3 regions of the Bradyrhizobium sp. USDA 4501 genome follow, and region 2 is predicted to be linked to each of the others. Evidence: predicted binding sites of a transcription regulator. Region 2 holds the regulator's gene; each other region holds the start of a gene.

Region 1 (5,687 bases), 330 kb from region 2:
GGCGTATGGCTGACCGACCACGTGCCGCCGGAGTTTTTTGCGTAACGTGCCAGCGACCAATATCGAGCGGATTGCGCTCGATATTCCGTCCTGCTCTTACTAGGGTTTGGTTTCGACGGCGTACACCAATCATCTCGTGGTCGCCGACTCTAAACCTTGTCCGCCATACGCGCGACAATTCGGGAATCTGCTCCCATTCGCCCCAGGCCTTGGCCAAATCCTTGCGCAAGGCTGGGGTCAGTCCTGGAAGTGCGCCATCCGGAATCTGCGCAAGCGCTTGTGGTGCAAAGCCTTTGAAGTTGCTGGAGCTGCTCTGCACCGATACGTCGAACCGCGGTAGCCGACGACGTAGCTGTACAAAGGCACGTTAGCTACTCCGCGGCCTCGCTCGCTGAGCTCTTCCTCGGCTTGCTGTTCGCCTTCTTCAGCACCGGAGCCAGGAACTTGCCGGTGTAGCTGCGCGGGGCCTTGACGATGTCCTCGGGCGGGCCCCAGGCGACGATCTCGCCGCCGCCGTCACCGCCTTCGGGGCCGAGGTCGATGACCCAGTCGGCGGTCTTGATGACTTCGAGATTGTGCTCGATCACGACAACCGTGTTGCCCTGGGCGACCAGCTCGTGCAGCACCTCGAGCAGTTTTGCTACGTCGTGGAAGTGCAGGCCGGTGGTCGGCTCGTCCAGGATGTAGAGCGTGCGGCCGGTGGCGCGCTTTGACAATTCCTTCGCCAGCTTGACGCGCTGGGCTTCGCCGCCCGACAGCGTCGTCGCCTGCTGGCCGACATGGATGTAGTCGAGGCCGACGCGGTGCAAGGTCTGGAACGTCTCGCGCACGCGCGGCACCGCCTTGAAGAACTCGGCGGCCTCCTCGACCGTCATGTCGAGCACGTCGGCGATGCTCTTGCCCTTGAACAGCACCTCCAAGGTCTCGCGGTTATAGCGCTTGCCCTTGCAGGTGTCGCAGGTGACGTAGACGTCGGGCAGGAAGTGCATCTCGATCTTGATGACGCCGTCGCCCTGGCAGGCCTCGCAGCGGCCGCCCTTGACGTTGAAGGAGAAGCGCCCGGGCTCGTAGCCGCGCGCCTTCGCCTCCGGCAGGCCGGCGAACCATTCGCGGATCGGCGTGAAGGCACCGGTATAGGTCGCGGGGTTGGAACGCGGCGTGCGGCCGATCGGCGACTGGTCGATGTCGATGATCTTGTCGATGTGCTCGAGGCCCTCGATGCGGTCGTGCGGCGCCGCGCCCTCGCTGGCGTTGTTCAGCTTGCGGGCGATGGCGCGGTACAGCGTGTCGATCAACAGCGTCGACTTGCCGCCGCCGGAGACGCCGGTCACGCAGGTGAACAGGCCGAGCGGGATTTCGGCCGAGACGTTCTTGAGGTTGTTGCCGCGGGCGTTGACGACCTTGATGGTGCGCCGGTGGTTCGGCGGCCGCCGGTCGGGCACAGGCACCGACAACTCGCCGGTGAGATACTTGCCGGTCAGCGATTTCGGGTTGCGCATGATCTGGTCGGGCGTGCCCTCAGCGACGATGTGGCCGCCATGCATGCCGGCGCCGGGCCCGATATCGAGCACATAATCGGCGAGGCGGATGGCGTCCTCGTCATGCTCGACCACGACCACGGTGTTACCGAGGTCGCGCAGCCGCTTCAGGGTGTCGAGCAGGCGGGCATTGTCGCGCTGGTGCAGGCCGATCGACGGCTCGTCCAGCACGTAGAGCACGCCGGTGAGGCCCGAGCCGATCTGCGAGGCGAGGCGGATGCGCTGGCTCTCGCCGCCCGACAGCGTGCCGGAGGAGCGCGACAGCGTCAGGTAGTTCAGGCCGACGTCAAGCAGGAAGGTCAGGCGCTCGCGGATCTCTTTCAGGATGCGCGTTGCGATCTCGTTCTGCTGCGCGTTCAGCGCCTCCGGCACCGTCTCGAACCATTCGCCGGCGCGCTTGACCGAGAGCTCGGAGATCTCGCCGATGTGCTTGCCGCCGATCTTGACGCACAGCGCCTCCGGCTTCAGGCGGTGGCCGTTGCAGCCTTCGCAGGGCACGTCGGAGAAATACTTGCCGAGTTCCTCGCGCGCCCACTCGCTCTCGGTCTCGCGGTAGCGGCGGTTGATGTTGGTGATGACGCCCTCGAACGGCTTCTTGGTGTCGTAGGAGCGGACGCCGTCCTCATAGGAGAACTTGATCTCGTCGTCGCCGGAGCCGTGCAGCAGCGCGTTCTGGACCTTCTTGGTGAGGTCCTTCCACTTGGTGTCGAGCGTGAACTTGTAGTGCTTGCCGAGCGCGGTCAGGGTCTGGATGTAGTAGGGCGAGGATGATTTCGCCCAGGGCGCGATCGCGCCCTTGCGCAAGGTCAGCTCCTTGTCGGGGATGACCAGGTCCGCGTCGATATGCTGCTCGACGCCGAGGCCGCCGCAGGCCGGACAGGCGCCATAGGGGTTGTTGAACGAGAACAGGCGCGGCTCGATCTCGGGGATCGTGAACCCGGAGACCGGGCAGGCGAACTTCTCCGAGAACAGGATGCGCTCGGGCCCGCTCTTGTCGTGGATTTTGGCGGTTTTCTTCTTGTCCTCTTTCTTGTCGTCCTGGGCGGCCGCCGCCGGCGCGTCGGCATATTCAATCACGGCGAGGCCCTCGGCGAGCTTCAGCGCGGTCTCAAAGCTTTCCGCGAGGCGCTGGGCGAGGTCGGGACGCACCACGATGCGGTCGACCACGACGTCGATGTCGTGCGGGAATTTCTTGTCGAGCGCCGGCGCCTCGGACAGTTCGTAAAAGGTGCCGTCGATCTTGACGCGCTGAAAGCCCTTCTTGAGGTACTCGGCGAGCTCCTTCTTGTACTCGCCCTTGCGACCGCGCACGACCGGCGCCAGCAGATAGAGGCGGGTGCCTTCCGGCAGCGCTAGCACGCGATCGACCATCTGCGAGACGATCTGGCTCTCGATCGGCAGGCCGGTGGCCGGCGAATAGGGCACGCCGACGCGCGCCCAGAGCAGGCGCATGTAGTCGTAGATCTCGGTGACGGTGCCGACGGTGGAGCGCGGGTTCTTCGACGTGGTCTTCTGCTCGATCGAGATCGCCGGCGACAGGCCGTCGATCTGGTCGACATCCGGCTTCTGCATCATCTCGAGGAACTGGCGCGCATAGGCCGACAGCGATTCGACGTAGCGGCGCTGGCCCTCGGCATAGATGGTGTCGAACGCGAGCGACGATTTGCCGGAGCCGGACAGGCCGGTGAACACCACGAGCTTGTCGCGGGGAATCTCGACGTCGATGTTCTTCAGATTGTGTTCGCGCGCGCCACGGATCGTGATGGCGCGCGATGAGGAGCCGGCGTTCTGTTGGCGCTTCGCCTTGAGCACTTCATCCATAGCGACAGTTCCGGGCGCATGCTTGGCGCCTTTTGGGCGCGCATCGCCGGTGATGCCGGGACCTTGCGCCGATGGGGTGTGAAGACTGGAACGTAGGAAGAACGGTGGACAATTTCCAGTGCTGAGTCGCGTCCATCAACGGATAGTTTGCCTGATGGCAGCAGCCGTCAGCAGCGCCGGTTCCGCTAGAGCCTTTTCCCGCTTCGATGGGATCGGAACGGGAGCTCTGGATTCCTGCTGTGACGCGTTTTCTTGACGCGAACCGCAATTCACTTCGCTCGAAAACGCGCTTACGCAAAAAGGCCGGCGCTAGGCCGGCCTTTCAGTGCGATCTGACCGCCGATGGCGGTCAGGCAATTCGCTCAGGCTTAGTACTTGGCGACGATCGGGCCGCCGAAGTGATAGTTGACGCCGAACTGGGCGCTGTGCAGCTCGAGCGTACCGGACGGCACGCCGAAATAGTTCTCGCTGTCGAGGCTGCGATACAGGTATTCGCCCTTGATCGACCACTGCGGCGCGATGAACGCCTCGACGCCGGCGCCGACGGTCCAGCCGGAGTGAAAGTTGCTCTGCGAGGCGGTCACGCCGAGCGCGGTGACGCTGACTTCGTTGTTGGCCCAGGCGTAACCGCCGGTGCCATAGAACAGCACCTTGTCGACGGCGAAGCCGAGGCGGCCGCGCACGGTGCCGAGCGAGTCGATCTTGCTGCGGGCGGTGACGCCGAGCGCGGAGACCGATGCGTCGATGTCAGCGCCTGCGGCGTCGACCTCGAGGCCGTACACGATGTTGCCGGCTTGCCAGTTGTAGCCGATGGTGCCGCCGCCGAAGCCGCCTTCCATGCTCGGGGTGCCGGAGTTCTCGCTGGCGTAGCCGCCGAAGCCACCGACGTAGAAGCCGGTCCAGTTGTAGATCGCGGCCGGCGGCGGAGCCTTCACGTAAGGCGCGCGTGCCGCCATGTCGGCGGCCATTGCCGGTGCAAAAGCGCTCAGTGCAAACATGCCGGCCGAGGCCAGCAAAACAGTCCTCATTTTCAAAGTCCCAGTCCCATTTTCTTGTTGTCCCTTCAGATATCTTGAAGAGAGCGTCACAGCAGTGTCGCGTGACGTGCTGGTGCTTCTACAGAGAAATGCCGGAACGTGTGTATCCGCGAAACCACAACGCACCGAAAACGGCCCCGGTGAGGTGCGCGTGCACACGCAACGAAAAAGCCGGCGCACAAACAGGCGCGCAAACAAAAAGGCCGGCGCGAGGCCGGCCTTTCGTCTGGATCAATCGGCCTGGCGCGATCAATAGCGCGCGACGACCGGACCACCCCACTTGTAGTTCACGCGGACGGTAACGAGGTCGACGTCCTGGCGATCGCGGATGGTGCTGTTCAGCGTGCCGTTGGGGGCGATCAGGTTATAGGTCTTGTCCTGCATGAACAGGTGGTCGTATTCGATGCCCGCGGTCCAGTTCGGCGCGAAGCCGACTTCGATGCCGGCGCCGACGGTGCCGCCCCAGCGGGTGTCGCTGGCGCTGCCGACCAGCACGCCGGTTGGGGTGAAGTAGGTGTTGAAGCGGTTGTCGGTCAGCGCCGCGCCGCCCTTGGCGTAGAGCAGCACGTTGTTGACGGCGTAACCGATCTGGCCGGTGAACAGGCCGAACGCGTCGATCTTGGACTGGTTGGTGAACAGGCCCGGGAAGATCGCGCTGTTGTTGCTGCCCTTCAGGTCAGCCCAGTCGCCCTGCGCTTCGAGGCCGAACACCCAAGCGCCAGCCTGCCAGCGATAACCGATCTGGCCACCGGCGACGCCGCCGGTTGCATCATGGCAACCATCTGATGCGAGGAAGATGCCGGCCGGGAGCTGGTCCCAGCAATTGTGGCTCGAGCCCCAGCCGCCGTTGGCGCCGATGTAGAAGCCGGTCCAGTCATAGATCGGGGCAACCACGGGCGGCGGCGCCTTGGTGTACGGGCGCGCAGCGAGATCGGCAGCCGCGGCAGGCGCAGCAAACGCAATCAGAGCAACCGTACCGAGCAAAAACTTCTTCATTATCAATCCCCCAGCACCCCGATCGGCTTCCAAACGGTCCCGAAGCACGATCCCAGACGCGAGCGCCCGCGCCATGGTTGGAGCTATACGCTGATTCAACCGCAAACGCAGTCTCCCAAATGCAACACTCGCGGGAGAAGTATCGATAAGGCAAGCTGCTGATTTGTTTGTTGTTTTTCTAAATCTTGCTGCCGAGCGTCGGCCTGCACCGAGATCGACTGCCGCTCTGACGGCACTCGCCGCTTCTACGGATGGTTGTGGCGAACAAAACTGGAACGATGCCGGATCCGGTGCT
Region 2 (5,687 bases):
TTGCGCACGACCTCGCGGCGCTCCGCACCCAGCCGCCGCAGCCGATGTCGGCGATGGACGGCTATGCGGTGCGCGCCGCCGATGCGGCTGATCTAAAGGCCCGGCTCAAGGTGATCGGCGAAGTCGCCGCCGGCCGGCCGTTCGACCGGACGGTCGGCGCCGGCGAGGCGGTGCGGATCTTCACCGGCGGCGTGATCCCCAATGGCGCCGACGCGGTGATCATCCAGGAGGACACCGCCGTCGACGGCGACCACATCACGATCACGGAGGCCGCCAGCGTCGGGCGGCACATCCGCCCGGCTGGGGTCGACTTCCGTGAGGGCGAGGTGCTGCTCGTCGGCGGCAGCCGCCTGTCCGACCGCGCGCTGTCGCTGGCGGCCGCCATGAACTATCCGGGACTTGCGGTGCGCCGCCGCCCGAAGGTCGCGGTGCTGGCGACCGGCGACGAGCTGGTGATGCCGGGCTCGCAGCCCGGCCCCGGCCAGATCGTCTATTCCAACGGCTACGCGCTGCGGGCGCTGGCGCGCGCCGAGGGCGCCGAGACCGTCGACCTCGGCGTTGCCGCCGACACGGTGGAGGCGACCACGGCGGGCATCCGCCGGGCGCGCGAGGCCGGTGCCGATGTCCTGATCACGACAGGCGGCGCCTCGGTCGGCGACCACGATCTCGTCAAGCGGTCGCTGGAAGCCGAGGGCGTCGACATGACGTTCTGGCGGATTGCGATGCGGCCCGGCAAGCCGATGATGCATGGCCGGCTCGGCGCGATGAGGGTGATCGGCCTGCCCGGCAATCCGGTGTCGTCCTATGTCTGCGCCTTCCTGTTCCTGGTGCCGTTGATTCGGGCGCTGAGCGGCCGGAAAGTGATTCATCATCGCCGCACGAGCGCCCTGCTCGGCCGCGACCTCGCCGCCAACGACCAGCGCGAGGACTATCTGCGTGCACGGCTCGAAGCGCGCGAGGACGGCACGTTGATCGCAACGCCGGTGACGCAGCAGGACTCGTCGTTGCTCGGGAATCTCGCTGCGGCACGGGCACTTCTCGTGCGCCCGCCGTTCGCGGCGGCGGCCGTCGAAGGCAGCGAATGCGAGATCCTGACACTGCCCGAATAGGGTTTTCGCGCCCCGCCGATTGTGCGTTGCCCGACACGTTCACCGGAAATTAAGTGGTTGCGGAACACATATCGAACATATAGTGTCCGTTCATGATTTGTTTCGAGTGCTGGTGTCTACATTCGGGAAGCTGCATGGAAGCAGGTGCATCGAGCACATGCTCCTGAGGTCAGGCCCGGCCTGCAGGCCCCACCAGAAGAGTCTCGGAATCGAACGACGCTATCAACCGGGGGAATACTCGAGATGCTCACGCGCAAACAGTACGAACTACTGCGTTTCATCAATGAACGTCTGAAAGAGGCCGGCGTACCGCCCTCCTTCGACGAGATGAAGGATGCGCTCGACCTGCGCTCGAAGTCCGGTATCCACCGCCTGATCACTGCGCTGGAGGAGCGCGGCTTCATCCGCCGTCTGCCGAACCGCGCCCGCGCCATCGAGGTCATCAAGCTGCCCGAACTCTCGGCCGGCGGCGGCAACGGTCGCCGCGGCTTCACGCCCAGCGTCATCGAAGGCACCCTCGGCCGGCGCGCCAGCACGCCGCCGATTGCCGAGGACGACGGCAACCGTCCGGTCGCGGTCCCCGTGATGGGCCGGATCGCCGCCGGTACGCCGATCGAGGCGCTGCAGACCCGCAGCCACACCATCAGCGTGCCGCCCGACATGCTCGGCGCCGGCGAGCACTACGCGCTCGAGGTACGCGGCGACTCGATGGTCGATGCCGGCATCCTCGACGGCGACATGGCGCTGATCCAGCGCAACGACGTCGCCAATACCGGCGACATCGTGGTGGCGCTGATCGACGAGGAGGAAGCGACCCTGAAGCGCTTCCGCCGCCGCGGCGCATCGATCGCGCTCGAGCCGGCCAACACCGCCTATGAAGTGCGCATCCTGCCGCCGAACCGGGTCCGCATCCAGGGCAAGCTGATCGGCCTTTATCGCAAATACTGAATTGCAAATACTTGCGGCGGCCGGGAACGAGCAACACGTCGGATCGTTCCTTGCATGATAGTGTAGCGTACGGCCTGCCCGATGCGCTCCGATACCTCTCGCGCAGCGTCGCGTGTTTGTGATCGGAGCGATCTCGGACCAGTCGTACAATCGCCCAGAAACGAGCAGACGCTCGTTCGCTATCGTCCACTCTGGTAGAGGCCCTAATGCCTCAAGGAGAGGCAGGGGTCGCTACCTCGAAATGAGGAGCCATCCGATGTGTGACTATAGTCTGCACGCCGTGGCATCGCGCCCCGCCATTGTCGGAGAGACGCTGATCACGACGACGTTCCGCGGCACGTCGACCCGCGGCTTTGCTTCGGAGAATGACCCCACTGTCGCGGTCTGCATGCTGCCGGGCACCGAGCTCGCTTTCGCCGAGAACGTTCGCTACGACAGCCGCTGGATCTGGACCAAGACGCTGAACTATCGCGTCGGCGTATTCAACGAAGTCGAGCCCGACGTGCCCGATCGGCATCATGATGCGGTCGAATTCCCCGACGGCAGCCATGTGCTGGTGACCCAGCTGGTCGAGGGACAGCGCGTCAGCGTGCTGCAATTGCCGGCGCTGCATCCGCCGGTCGAGCAGAAGCCGAAGGTTGTGGAGCGGCGGCCTTCCGCATTCGCAACGCTGTTTTTGGGTTGAGCGCATCGTCGCCGTGGAATGAGCTGTTCGGCGGCGGATGACCTAAGCAATTTCGGGCGACCCCGGACTCCCGCTTCCGGGGCGCAGAAGGAGATTTGCGTCGGCCGGCACCTTGGCGCATCATCGGGTACGGAGGACGTGCGCGGTGGTCGATAAGGTCACATGGCAAAAGGCTGGACGCGTCACGGAACCGGGCCGCTACATGTTCCGGTTCGGTTGGCTGACGGTAACGGCCGACGACCTGAAAGTCTGGGAGCAATTTCCCGAGGCTTCCTTCACTCTCGTCAAGAAGCCCGACGCCGGCCCCGACTCCGACGAATACCATCTCGGCCTGTTCGAGCTGCCGAGCGCGCCCTTGCCGGACCACGGCTAATCATCGCCCTGCAGATCGGTCTCGGCCGGCGTCGCATCCACCGCAGGCCGCGGCGCGGGGGCGCGTAGCGTCGTCTCGCTCTCGCCGTCGCCGGGAACCGCCGGCGACCACGGCCGGTCGATCCCGCCGGGCTTGACCGCATCGACGACGTAGCCGTCCCTGCTCCGTCGCAGCACCAGCGCGCCGTGGCGGCGCAGCCGCTCGGCATCGATCACCGATGCCGCGCAGCCCTGCGGCGCCGGCCGCGCCGTCACGATCAGGCCTGCGCGCTCGCAGTCGTCCACTAGGGCCTCCGGCCGGGTCGCCGGCGCGACGAAGGCGCCGCCGGGTCCCTGGGTCACGCAGCCGCTGGCATCGCAGGAGACGCCCTCGCCGAGCGACGCATCGGTGGCGGTGCGCGCGTCGGCGTCCGCCGCCAGCCACTCCTTGACCAAAAATGCATCCTTGGCGCTGTGCATTAGATGCAGCCGTCCATCACCGCCACGCACCGCGACATTGCGGCCGTCGCCCGAGATCAGCACGTCCGGCTGCGGCACCCTGAGCGCCCAGACCGAGGCCACCAGCAGCAGCACCGCACCTGACCAGCGCAGCGGCGTGCGCAGCAGCCCGAGCAGGATGATGCCGGCGCTCGCTGCGATCAGCGGCCCGATGCCGAACGCCGCCATGCGGCCGACCGCGCCCGGGAGTGCGGCGCCCCATTGCGTCACCAGGATCATCCAGTCGATGCCAAGACCCATGATCGCCCAGAACACGCCGTCGAAGCCGAACGGCATGGCGACGAGCCCCAGCAGGCCGGCCGGCATCACGACCGCCGAGACCACCGGCATCGCCGCGAGGTTGGCGAGCAGCCCGTAGGGCGTCACGCGGTGGAAATGGAATGCGGCATAGGGCGTCGTCGCCAGCCCCGCCACCAGCGAGGCCAGCATCAGCATCGTGAGCTCGCGCCCGCCCCACAGCGCGACGCGCGGGGTCGCCGAATGGTCGGGCGACGCCAGCAGGTTCGGCAGCCCGATCTGCACCAGCGCCACCAGCCCGAGCGTCGCGGCGAACGACATCTGGAAACTGGAATGCACCAGCGCCTCCGGCGCGATCGCGAGCACGATCAGCGCTGCCACCGCCAGCGTGCGAAAGGTGATGGCCCGGCGGTCGACGATCACGGCGAGCAGCACCACGGCGGTCATGAAGAATGACCGCTGGGTCGCGACCTCCGCGCCCGACAGCAGAAGATAGAATGCGGCGGCGACCAGCGCGGCCGCCGCCGCCCATTTCTTGATCGGATGCGCCGCCGTCAGCGCCGGAAACAGCGCGAGCAGCGCGCGCACCGCGAAAAACACGACGCCGGCGACCACGGCCATGTGGTAGCCGGAGATCGACAGCACGTGGCCGAGTCCCGAGATGAACATCGCATCGTTGACCGGCGACGAGATCGCATCGCGCCGGCCGGTGAGCAAGGCGGTCGCGATCGCGCGCTGGTCGCCGTCGAGCGTGGTGCGAATCCGCGCGTCGATGGTGTCGCGCAGGCCCTGCATGAAGGCGGCGTAGCGCAGCGCAAAGCCGCCGGTCGCAGGCGGCTCCCTGGTCTTGACGGCGCCCATCACGAAGCCGGAGGCGCCGATGCCCTGGAAATACAGGTCGCGGCCGAAATCATAGGAGCCCGGGCGCTGTGGCCCGAGCGGCGGCATCAGCCGTGCCTTCAATTCAACGAAGCTGCCGACATCGGGCGCGGTGCCCTTCTTCACCGAGAGCCGGACCCGATCGAGCTTCGTCATGTCGCGCGGGCTCTCCATCGAAACCAACACGCAGCACGAAACGATCGGTCTTCTCGCGGATGTCGCGCGTCTCGACGAAGCCGGTCAGCGCCACCGAGAACATCGGCCGCGCCAGCACCGTGTGAGCGACGCGCGCCGTCTTCCAGGTCGCCGTCGCAAAGCCCGCGGCCACCGCGGCCAGCAGCGCGATGACGGGAAACACGCTGCGCCGCCGCAGCAGCAGCGCCAGCAGGCAGAGCAGGATTGCGACGGTGGCCGCGACCGACAGCACCGGCTCGTGCTCGGCCGCGAAATAGAACGCGATGCCGGTGCCGAACGCCACCGGCACCCAGGGCAACAGGCGGCCAGCGCCGGCCTCGGCGCGCGCCCATTGCCGCAATGTCTCGACGAGAGGCTTCCAGATGCCGGCGCGCGCCGGGAGAAAGCCGCCGACCGGCGCAGCCGTGCGCGGCGGCCACGTCCCCGCGTAGCCGCGTTTGCCGCCCGGCGTCGTGCCCTGCTCCGCCATTCCGCTTGCGATCCCTGCCGGGCGGCAGGCTAGCGGATCGCCCCGTCACCCGACTAGTAGCTCGTCACAGTGATTTTGACTCTTTGGGTATGCCTGGATAGGCGCGCCCCAGTTTGGTGCGAGCTTTGTCCGTTGTGAACATCCAGTTGATACGGGCGCGAGTTTTGTTTCGCTGCCGCTCCCATGCTGCGATCTCGTTTCTAAGGCGTTTTGGATCGTCGATCCGGCGGCCGAGACACTGCCCTTGGAGCACGCCGATCTCGATCTCGACCATATTGAGCCAACTGGCGTGTTT
Region 3 (5,687 bases), 3.9 Mb from region 2:
ACGATCGTGGGCGCGCCCACCGCGCGATAGATGTCGGCAAGCGTGATGTCGGAGGGATCGCGCGCCAGCGTCCAGCCGCCGCCATGGCCCTTCTCCGAATGCACCAGACCCTGCTCGCGCAGCCCCGCCATCACGCGGCGCACCACCACAGGGTTGGTGGCCATCGCCTGCGCAAGTTGCTCCGACGTCACCGGCTCGCCGGCCCCGATCATGTGGAGCAGGCCATGCAGGACGCTCGACAGGCGGCTATCACGTATCATGTAACTTCATATGTTACATGAAGCGGCGGCCGTCAAGGGGGCGATGGTCTGTCGCCCTCCTACCTCCCCTTGAAAAGGGGAGGTCGCTTTGCTCGTCAGAGCAAAGCGGGTGGGGATCAGCTCGCTCCACTTGCAGCGTCGTCTGCGGCTGACCCCCATCCCGACCTTCCCCCTTTCAGGGGGAAGGAGAAGAGATCAAGGACCTGCACCTGGGCTTTGATTGTTCAACCGAGATTCGCGTGCCGGATTTCGCGGCGTCGCCCGTTTAATCCGCATCGGGGTCGTTGGCAGGGGCGGTATCGTGGGCAGCGTGGCGGTCGATCGGATGTTGCGGGATGCGGTGGCGCATTATGGCGCGGGCCGCGCGGCGGAGGCCGGCACGCTGTGCGGCGACATCCTCACCGCCGATCCCGACCATGTTCCGGCGCTGCATCTGTCCGCCGTCATCGCCTTCGTGACCGATCGTGCCGCGGAAGGCGCGGTATTGCTCAACCGGGTGTTCAACCTCGATCCGGATCATGCACCGGCCTTCGCCACGCTCGGCGATGCGCTCGCCGTGAAGGGCGAGCACGAAGGCGCGGTGGCGGCGTTCGAGCGCGGCGTGACGCTGCGGCCGCAGGATGCCGGCCTGCACATCAAGCTCGGCGTCGCATTGTGCGATCTGTCGCGCTTCGATGAGGCCGAGACCGCGTTCCGCCGCGCGATCGCACTCGATGGCGGCCTGACGCGGGCGCGGTTCAACCTCGCCGTCGCGCTGGCCGGGCAGCAGCGGCCGGTCGAGGCGGAGCAGGCCTATCGCGAGGTGATCGCGCGCGATCCGGTCTACCGCGGCGTTTGGCTCAACCTCGGCAATGTGCTGAGCGATCAGAAAAGGCACGAAGCGGCCGCCACGGCCTATCGCCGCGGACTTGCCACGGATCCCGACAATGCCGGACTGCATTGCGGCCTTGGCGCGGCGCTCTATCGCCAGGGCTTGCTGGAGGACGCAATCCTGCACTACCGCCGCGCGATTGCACTCGATCCCGACAACATCGCGCCGCAGCGCCTGCTGGCGATGGTGCTGCACGAAGCGGGCGAGCGCGCGGAGGCCGTCCGCATCTATCGCCAGGTCTCGGCCCGCGACCCGTCCGATCACGTCATCCTCAACAATCTCGGCGCCTGCCTGTTCGAGCTCGGACAGCTCGACGACGCCATCGCCTGCGCCGAGCTCGCGCTGGCGCTGAAGCCGGACTACGCCGCCGCGCACACCAATCTCGGGATCATCTTCGAGGCGCAGAACCTGGTCGAGGCCGCGGTCGCCGCGCATCGGCGCGCCATCGAGCTCGAGCCGCTCTATGCCAAGGGTCACGCCAACCTCGCGGTCGCGCTGCGCAATGCCGGCGAGATCGATGCGGCGCTGATGGCCTCGCGCCGGGCGATTGCACTCGATCCCGAGCAGCCGCTCGCGCACTACAATCACGCGCATTTCCTCCTGATGAACGGCGAGTTCGAGGAGGGCTTTGAGGAGTATCAGTGGCGCCGCAAGACCAGGATGCTCAGCGACGGCGATCCCGTGTTCGACGAGCCGGAATGGCAGGGCGAGCCGCTCGCTGGACGCACGCTGCTGCTGTTTGCCGAATATGGACTCGGCGACGCCATCAATTTCGTCCGCTATGTGCCGATGCTGGAGGGCAGGGGCGGTCGGATCATTCTGCAGGTGCAGCCGGGGCTGGTCGCGCTGCTGCGGCCGATGCTGCCCGATGTCGCGGTGTTCGCGCGCGGCGAGCCGCTGCCGCCGTTCGATCTGCAACTGCCGCTGCTGAGCCTGCCGCGGATCTTCCGCACCACCGTCGAGACCATTCCCGCAGCGATATCCTATCTGCGGGCGGATGCCGGCAAGCTCGCGCGCTGGCGCGATGCGCTCGCCGGCGTGACCGCGCTGAAGGTCGGCGTGGTCTGGGCCGGCAATCCCAGGCACAAGGGTGACCGCCAGCGCTCGCTGCCGGCGGACGCCGTGCTGCGGCGGCTGGTCACATCGGGTGTGCAGCTCTACAGCCTGCAGAAGGAGCCGCGGCCGGACGATGCTCCGGTGCTGCGAGCCCTTGGCGCAGGTATCGTCGACCTCGCGCCGACGCTCGGCGATTTCGCCGACACCGCGGCGGCCGTCTGCGCGCTCGATCTCGTCATCGCCGTCGACACCTCGGTGGCGCATCTCGCCGGCGCGCTCGGCCGCCCGGTCTGGATGCTGTGTCCCTATGCGCTCGACTGGCGCTGGCTGCGCGATCGCGCCGACACGCCCTGGTATCCGACCATGCGGCTGTTCCGCCAGGACAGACCGCAGGCCTGGGATCGCGCGCTGGCGCGCGTGTCGGACGAACTCGCGCGGCTCGCCGGCGGAGAGCGCGAGTTGCTGTTGCCGGCACGTTTAGCGCGTTGACCGGCCATCACCCCGCACTCATCCCCTGCGCGCCGCCGAGCAGCTTCACGTTGAGCCGGCCGCCGTCGAACAGCATCTCGTTCAGCGCTGCGTCGATGTCGTCAGCAGTGACATCCTGGCCTCCCCCGCGGGCGATGCTGGCCTGAGCGATGCGGCGCATCAGCTCCTTGATGAATGCGGCGCTGACCCCGGCGGTGCGCTGCACCGCTGCGTCAACCACGGGCGGTTCGAGCGGCAGGCCCTTGCCGTACAGTCGGATCAGCTTGCCGCGCCCGGTCTCGTCGGGCACCGGCACCTCGATGGCCTGGTCGATGCGGCCGGGCCGGCCGGCCAGCGCGCCTTCCAGCTCCTCGGGCCGGTTGGTGGTCAGCACGAACAGGATGTCGCAGTCCTCCTTCAGGCCGTCCATCTCGTTGAGCAGCTTGTTGAGCAGCGATTCCTCGCACGGTCCGCCCATGTCCTCGCGGTCGCGCGCGATCAGGTCGACATCCTCGATCACGACCATGGTCGGCTGCAGCAGCCGCGCGAGGCTCATATAGGCGCCGAGCAGGCCGACCTGCTCGGCGGTGATGATCAGCGTGGTGTGATCCGGCAGGTTGGTGGCGAGATAGCGAATGGTGTGGGTCTTGCCGGTGCCGGGCGGGCCGTAGAGCAGGATGCCCTTGCGGGTCGACTGCCCGAGCTTGCGCAACAGATCGCGGCTTTCGACGAAGTCGAGCACGTTGCGGTCGAGCAGCCGCAGCGTCCGGTCCGGCAGGATCACGTCATCGCGCGCGACCGTCGGCAGGCGATGCACGGTCACGCCGCGGGCGCGGCCGCGATAGTCGGCGGCATCCTCGAGCGACAGGATCTTGCCGCGATAGGATCGTGCCGCGTACACGGCCGCTTCCAGCTCGGCAAAGGTCCGCTGCACCAAGGCGTTTCCGGCGACGCCTGCGGGCACCGCGAGCTCGATCCGCAAGCCCGGCTCGGTCTGATAATCACGATGGTAGCTGAGCAGCACCGCGTAGCGCAGCTCTCCGGTTTGGCATAGCCACAAGCCATTGGTCAGGCATTTCACCGACTCAGGCTCGCCAACGTCGACGTCGTGATACTGCGGCGGCGCGATCGGCGGCGCGTTGCGGCTGTTCTCCATCAGCGAGGCAATCGCGAGGGTCTCATAGCGGTGTTGCTCATGAATGCCGAAGAAATGGATCGGCACATCGAACAACCTGTCGATCGCGATCTGAACGTCCGCTCGCATGTGACCGGGAAATTGTCGCGACCGGGTCATGATCTGATTGCGCGGCGTCCCGGCAAAATGCCAATCGAGCGCCATGAAGGCATATCTGAACTCCTCGCTCGGTAGATTTTCCGAGCTTGCCCGCGCGGCGATCAGGCAGTTGCCGCACAGGCAGACTGTCCGGCGGATGAGAAACACGTCGGTGACGGGCTCCAGCGCGCCACAGAGATCGCACGGCCGGGCCGCGTCGGCGGCCGATGCGGTGATCAGCAATGGATGCCCGTTGTTGCGGATCAGCTGTTGGGCGGACTCCAGCAGTGCCTTGGCCACCGTCGCGGGATAGGGGCCGCATGCGAATCCGTTCTGGGCCTCGATTCGCGCGGTGACGGCAACAGCCTCTTTCCGGGACTTGCCGAATACCGTGCGCAGCAGGTTGCGCATGAATTCTATCGGTGTCTCGTCGTCATCATGGATGAAGAGCCTGACCGGACCGTTCTCGGCAAAAACGTCGTGCATGAAACCCCCGAAACGCAATTGGGAACAAAAGAACAAAGTAAGAACATCACGGCGGCTCCTGCGCGTCAAGCGAAAGATTCTGCGGTCTCACCCCTGACGTGTAGTGAGCCGGCCGGGAACGCGCACTGGAAGTGTAAACGCGGCTCAACGCCTGTGACGATTGTGTTGCGGCAAATGCCAAGAGATGGCCGTCACAGCGGCAAACTTCCGACACACCATCGGGGCGAAAAGGAGTATCCGACATGGCGCGAGCGCGAGAGCAGATTCCTCCCAAGGGTTTGCGGTCGCGCAGTTATTTTATGAGGCCCTCGTGTCGCACAAACTTCGCATTGCGCTGCTTCTCGTCTTCACCTTGTTCGTCTCTCCCGCGCTGGCGCAGCCGGCCGCCAAGCCGGCGCCGCCGCAACCCGCTACCGGCGACGCGCTGACGCCCGAGCAGGCGAAACGTGCGCTCGACACGCTGCAGGACGACAAGAAGCGCGGCGAGATCATCAACACGCTGCGCGCCATCGCCAATGCCTCGCCGCAGGCGGCGGCCCAGCCGGAGCCGGCGCCGGAGCAGCATTCGCCGATCCCGCTCACCGCCGACAGCCTCGGCGCACAGCTGTTGCTGATGGTGTCCGAGCAGGTCGGCGAGATGTCGCGCGAGGTCGCCGACGTCGCGCGCACGCTGACGCATTTCCCGGCGTTCTACTACTGGTTCGTGCGTACCGCCAACGATCCGGTCGCCTATGGCCTCTTGATCGATATCGCCTGGAAGCTGGCGCTGGTGTTCGGCTGCGCGCTGGCCGCCGAATGGGTGGTGTTCCGCCTGATCAAGCGGCCGGTCGCGTTCCTGGAAGCGCGGCTGCCGCAGACCGCGCGCATGCCGGTGCAGACGCTCGCCAGCGTCGATCCGCCGTCGTCGGTTGCCGACGTCACGCCGGCGCCCGAGTTGCAGCGGCGCCGGCTCAGCCTGGCGCGGGCCTGGCAGTCGCTGGTCCGGCTGCCCTTCGTGCTTGGGCGCCTTTTGCTCGAATTGCTGCCGGTCGTCGTGTTCGGCGGCATCGCCACCGCGCTGCTCGGCACCGAGATCGGCGATCAATCGACCACGCGGCTCGTGATCCTGGCCGTCGTCAACGCCTATGTGTTCTCGCGCGTCTTGATTTGCGCGGTGCGCGCGCTGGCGGGGCCGTTCGGCCTGTTCCGCGTCCGTGCCGAGACCGCGGCCTATATCGAGATCTGGGCCCGGCGCATCGTCGCCGTCGGCGTCTCGGGCATCGCCTTTGCCAAT

The links. The regulator LexA, encoded in region 2, represses DNA repair genes until DNA is damaged. The targets are predictions, from matches to a motif close to TGTTCNNNNTGTGTTCNG.
Region 1: a site for LexA is predicted at 3,446-3,463, ahead of uvrA (excinuclease ABC subunit UvrA). Genes of this name have one in related genera too.
Region 3: a site for LexA is predicted at 4,443-4,460, ahead of ACVWZM_RS21445 (ATP-dependent Clp protease adaptor ClpS). Genes of this name have one in related genera too.

Annotation. Positions count from the first base shown of each region.
Region 1 covers NZ_JBSSEX010000001.1:8,886,338-8,892,024, reverse strand. Annotated here, with positions in the region: gene ACVWZM_RS41530 (RNA 2'-phosphotransferase) at 1-45, shown strand, start outside; gene uvrA (excinuclease ABC subunit UvrA) at 372-3,359, opposite strand; gene ACVWZM_RS41520 (outer membrane protein) at 3,728-4,387, opposite strand; gene ACVWZM_RS41515 (outer membrane protein) at 4,646-5,392, opposite strand.
Region 2 covers NZ_JBSSEX010000001.1:8,558,172-8,563,858, reverse strand. Annotated here, with positions in the region: gene ACVWZM_RS39920 (molybdopterin molybdotransferase MoeA) at 1-1,109, shown strand, start outside; gene lexA (transcriptional repressor LexA) at 1,353-2,057, shown strand; gene ACVWZM_RS39910 (hypothetical protein) at 2,314-2,742, shown strand; gene ACVWZM_RS39905 (hypothetical protein) at 2,888-3,115, shown strand; partial or broken gene ACVWZM_RS39900 (ComEC/Rec2 family competence protein) at 3,112-5,392, opposite strand; gene ACVWZM_RS39895 (IS630 family transposase) at 5,457-5,687, opposite strand, start outside.
Region 3 covers NZ_JBSSEX010000001.1:4,681,155-4,686,841, forward strand. Annotated here, with positions in the region: gene ACVWZM_RS21435 (Rrf2 family transcriptional regulator) at 1-260, opposite strand, end outside; gene ACVWZM_RS21440 (tetratricopeptide repeat protein) at 586-2,676, shown strand; gene ACVWZM_RS21445 (ATP-dependent Clp protease adaptor ClpS) at 2,684-4,414, opposite strand; gene ACVWZM_RS21450 (mechanosensitive ion channel family protein) at 4,725-5,687, shown strand, end outside.